Regions from separate parts of the Tardiphaga alba genome, predicted to be linked through region 2. Evidence: predicted binding sites of a transcription regulator. Region 2 holds the regulator's gene; the other holds the start of a gene.

Region 1 (2,403 bases), 860 kb from region 2:
AAACGGGTTTGCGTTATCCGGCCGCGCGCGGCGAAGCCGGATGAGCGCATCAATCTTCCGCGGGCTCCGACCCTTCGGTGTCGCCATCCTCGGCTTCGCGCTTGCCGGCGAGAATCTGTTCAGCGATCAGGCCGGAATTCTGGCGGATCGAGGCTTCGATCTTGGCGGTCATGTCCGGGTTCTGGCGCAGGAACGCCTTGGAATTCTCGCGGCCCTGGCCGAGGCGCTGGCTGTCATAGGAGAACCAGGCGCCGGACTTCTCGACGATGCCGGCCTTGACGCCGAGATCGAGGATTTCGCCCATCTTGGAGACGCCTTCGCCATACATGATGTCGAATTCGACCTGCTTGAAGGGCGGTGCCAGCTTGTTCTTCACGACCTTGACGCGGGTCGAGTTGCCGACCACTTCGTCGCGCTCCTTGATCGCGCCGATGCGGCGAATGTCGAGACGAACCGACGCGTAGAACTTCAGCGCATTGCCGCCGGTGGTGGTTTCCGGCGAACCATACATCACACCGATCTTCATGCGGATCTGGTTGATGAAGATGACCATGGTGTTGGATTTGTTGATCGAGGCGGTCAGCTTGCGCAGCGCCTGGCTCATCAAACGAGCTTGAAGGCCGGGCAGCGCATCGCCCATTTCGCCTTCGAGTTCGGCGCGCGGCACGAGCGCGGCCACGGAGTCGATGATTAGCACGTCCACAGCGCCCGAACGCACCAGCGTGTCGGCGATTTCCAGCGCCTGTTCGCCGTGATCGGGCTGCGAGATCAGGAGTTCATCGACATTGACGCCGAGCTTGCGGGCATAGACCGGATCGAGCGCGTGTTCGGCATCGATAAAGGCGCAGATACCGCCCTTCTTCTGCGCTTCGGCCACGCAATGCAGCGCCAGCGTGGTCTTGCCCGAGGATTCCGGCCCGTAGATCTCGATGATGCGGCCCTTCGGCAGGCCGCCGACGCCGAGCGCGATGTCGAGACCCAGCGAGCCGGACGAAATCACGTCGATATCCATCGAGCGGTCGTTCTTGCCGAGCTTCATCACGGAGCCCTTGCCGAACTGACGTTCGATCTGAGAGAGCGCAGCCGCCAGGGCTTTGGATTTGTCCACGGAGGATCCTTCAACGATACGCAGGGCAGTCGGATTGGCAGCCATTGATCTAGCTCCTTATGAAGGGATTCGCGACGGGGACAAATCGAAGAGACGGGCAGAACGGCAGCGCCGCTCGGCTGAATCAACGTACCCTATCTGTTCCTTGTTCGCAATATGTTCTTTTAGAAAATTCAATGCTGGCCTGTTTCCGACCTCAGTGGCCTAGTTTGAAAATGGCAGTGACCTGTTTTGAACAATACCCTTTTGGAAAAGGAATTTGCCGTCTAGGTTGTAAATCCTTGCAATAGGTTGCGATTTGAATGGCTTATGAGTTTGACCTGGGGGAACTGGAAGGCCCTCTTGCCGATCAAACGGACGGCAATGCGTGGGTCGTGGAGTTCATCCTTGGCTTCGACGCGGACACCGATGAGCTCAACGTGATGTCTGTGCTGCTTTTCGAGACAGACGAAAACAACAAGCTGGAACTTTGTTTTGGCATCCGCACTAAAAGCGGACCAGAGCTAGATGTCGTATCCCTTCCCGATTACTCTAAGGAAAAGACAGACTTTTGCATCCCAAAAGACAATAGAATGGAAGTAACCATCAGACTAAGGGAAGCAATTGAGCTGCTAATATCGGACGCTGATCCTGAATATATTATAATGCAGACTTTTTATCCCAACTTGGAGCCTAAAGCTCTTAGGAAGTACGATGCTGTAGAGGACACGCTGTCAACATCAGGATACCTACCGCAAGATAGCTGGAGAGAGCCTGACGGCATCAATTATTGGCTATTTAAGAAACAAGGATGATGCTGGCCACTTATCTGGCAGGGCAATCAAATATAGGTCGTTACAGAATGCACGTTGTGCGATGCGACCATATATGCAAGGCTTCAAGGCAACCTGATTAGACATAGAAGGAGGTGCATGCAGATGAAGCGGTCAGATGTAGTCGCTCTCTCCAAGGGCGCCGTCGCTCGCTGGACCTCCAACGAAGTTGGAGTGGTCAAAGGCACCCAGACACAACGCGAGAAGCTCGCCGAACATAAGAAGAAAAAGCAAGAAGACCTGGAGAGCCAAGAGCATGAACAGCATGTTTATGCTCATACGGGATAGAATTCAGCTGTAGTGAAGTATGTGGAGGCCGCCTCAGTGGGCGGCCTCTTTCAGTTTATGGAAGCCTTTCATTGCGTTGATGGCATTTATCAACGCACTCGGCGTCCTCCTGTCGCCAACACGCGCCTGCGTCCCACCGTCGTCGGCAGAGGTCCAGCAATGATGCTAATGTCGGGCAGATTGGATGGCGGAGAA
Region 2 (2,403 bases):
GGTGACGCCGAAGAACACGCGCGGCTTACCTAGCGCCTTGAACGGCTCGGCCGAATGCCAGTCCGGCTGCGAAATGATGCCGACGCGAAAACCCTGCGCTTCCAAGAGGCGGCCGATGATGGCCATGCCGAATGAGGGATGATCGACATAGGCGTCGCCGGTGACCAGCACGATGTCGCATGCGTCCCAGCCGAGTTCGTCCATCTCGGCACGGCTCATGGGCAGGAATGGCGCAGGCTTGCGCTGCGGCACCAGGAAGGCGCGGGACATCAATGGTTGTTCGGCGACGGCGAGATTTGTCATGCGCCACGCATAAGACTCCGGGAGTCCGAATTCAACGGCGGCGCTGCATATTGAGCGAGAACGATGCAGTCTTTGCCGGCATTGGCGGGAACTGTGACGGCTTCGCTTCGCAGAAGATTATCTTGGTACCACCACGCACCGTAAGCGCGCGCGACCGGGGCAAACAAACGCGCCGTTCCGAATGGGTCGCAAGGACGTCCAGAAAGCGCGAAAGATGACAAAATTAGCCATTGCGGAACACATATGGAACAGATAGTGTTCGTTCATGATTTGTTTCGAGATTCCGTGGCTTAGTCGTCAAGCGTTGCCCGAACTCGCGAACTGCCCTCGATGAGATGCCCTGCAAAGGGTGTCTGCAACGAGGTCCTGAAACACACGCGGCGGCCGACGATCTGTCGTTGAAGACCCGTCAACTGAGGATGGCTTTCAGATGCTCACGCGCAAGCAATACGAACTGCTCCGCTTCATTGACCAGCGACTGAAGGAAGCCGGCGTCCCGCCCTCCTTCGACGAGATGAAGGATGCGCTCGACCTGCGCTCCAAATCCGGCATCCACCGCCTGATTACGGCGCTGGAGGAACGCGGCTTCATCCGCCGCCTGCCGAACCGCGCACGCGCGATCGAAGTGATCAAGCTGCCTGAACTCAACACCGCAGCCCCTGCGAGCGGACGACGCGGCTTCACGCCGAGCGTCATCGAAGGCACGCTGGGCAAGGGCCGCTCCGCGCCCACCCCCGTGGCCAGCGACGATGACGGCGGCCGCACCATCTCGGTGCCGGTGATGGGCCGGATAGCGGCTGGTACGCCCATCGAAGCGCTGCAGACCCGCAGCCATTCGATCAGCGTGCCGCAGGATATGCTCGGCAATGGCGAACATTATGCGCTCGAAGTGCGCGGCGATTCCATGCAGGACGCCGGCATTCTCGATGGCGACATGGCGCTGATCCAGAAATCCGACAGCGCCGACACCGGCGACATCGTCGTGGCGTTGATCGACGACGAGGAAGCCACGCTGAAACGCTTCCGCCGCCGCGGCGCCTCCATCGCGCTGGAGCCGGCGAATGCGGCCTATGAGGTTCGCATCCTGCCGCCGAACCGCGTGCGCATCCAAGGCAAGCTCACCGGCCTCTATCGCCGCTACTGAGCGATGCGCTCGGTAAAAGCGTGATCTGATCCCGAAAACCCATATCCGCTTTTCGGGATCCTGCTCAATCGTCCGGCGCGAGATCCGTCTCCGCCGGCGTTGCATCGACCGGTCCCTGGCGCGTGCGTTGGCCGGTCGAACTCGCAGCTTCCACGGCATCGACAGGTCCGCGCGCCCAGGGCCGCTGCAAGCCGCCTGTGCGCGTCGTCTCCGCTGAGAAACCGTCACCAACGCGCCGCAGACTGGTCGCTCCCTGCCCCTGCAGCCTCTCGCGATCGATCACCATCGCCCGGCAGTTGGTGGGCGCCTGCTTCGCGGTGACGATCAACACCGTGCGCTCACAGTCATCACTGAATGCATCCGGCATCAACGTCAGGGCAATCAGGGCGCCATCACCGAGCGCCGTCACGCAGCCTGACGGATCGCATGACACGCCTTCGCCAAGCGAAGCATCGGTCGGCAATCGCGCATCGGCATCCGCGCCAAGCCATTCCTTGACCAAAAACGCATCCTTGCCGCTGCGCATCACATGTAGCCGGCCGTCACGTCCGCGGACAGCCACGCTCTGGCCGTCACCGGCGATCAGCACGTCAGGCTGCCTTGTGAATGCAGCCCACACTGTTGCCACCGCCAGCGCGATCACGCCCGCATAACGCAACGGCGTGCGCAGCAATGCGAGCAGGATGATGCCGAAACTGGCTGCGATCAGCGGCCCCGTCCCGAAGGCCGACACGCGACCGATCGCACCGGGGAGCCCTGCCACCCACTTGGACACAAAGATCATCCATTGCAGCCCGATCTCCATGATGTGCCAAAACAGACTATCGAAACCGAACGGAATGGCGATCAGGCCCAACAAGCCTGCCGGCATCACCAGTATCGAAACCACCGGCATGGCCAGCAGATTGGCGATGATGCCGTAAGGCGTGATGCGGTGAAAATGATAGGCCGCATAA

What was found. The regulator LexA, encoded in region 2, represses DNA repair genes until DNA is damaged. The targets are predictions, from matches to a motif close to TGTTCNNNNTGTGTTCNG.
Region 1: recA (recombinase RecA) is a predicted target of LexA. The motif match lies at 1,255-1,272, and genes of this name have one in related genera.

Annotation. Positions count from the first base shown of each region.
Region 1 covers NZ_CP036498.1:4,306,294-4,308,696, forward strand. Annotated here, with positions in the region: gene recA (recombinase RecA) at 50-1,153, opposite strand; gene RPMA_RS20580 (hypothetical protein) at 1,411-1,902, shown strand; gene RPMA_RS20585 (hypothetical protein) at 2,020-2,208, shown strand.
Region 2 covers NZ_CP036498.1:3,450,056-3,452,458, forward strand. Annotated here, with positions in the region: gene RPMA_RS16255 (YgiQ family radical SAM protein) at 1-303, opposite strand, end outside; gene lexA (transcriptional repressor LexA) at 734-1,447, shown strand; gene RPMA_RS16265 (ComEC/Rec2 family competence protein) at 1,512-2,403, opposite strand, start outside.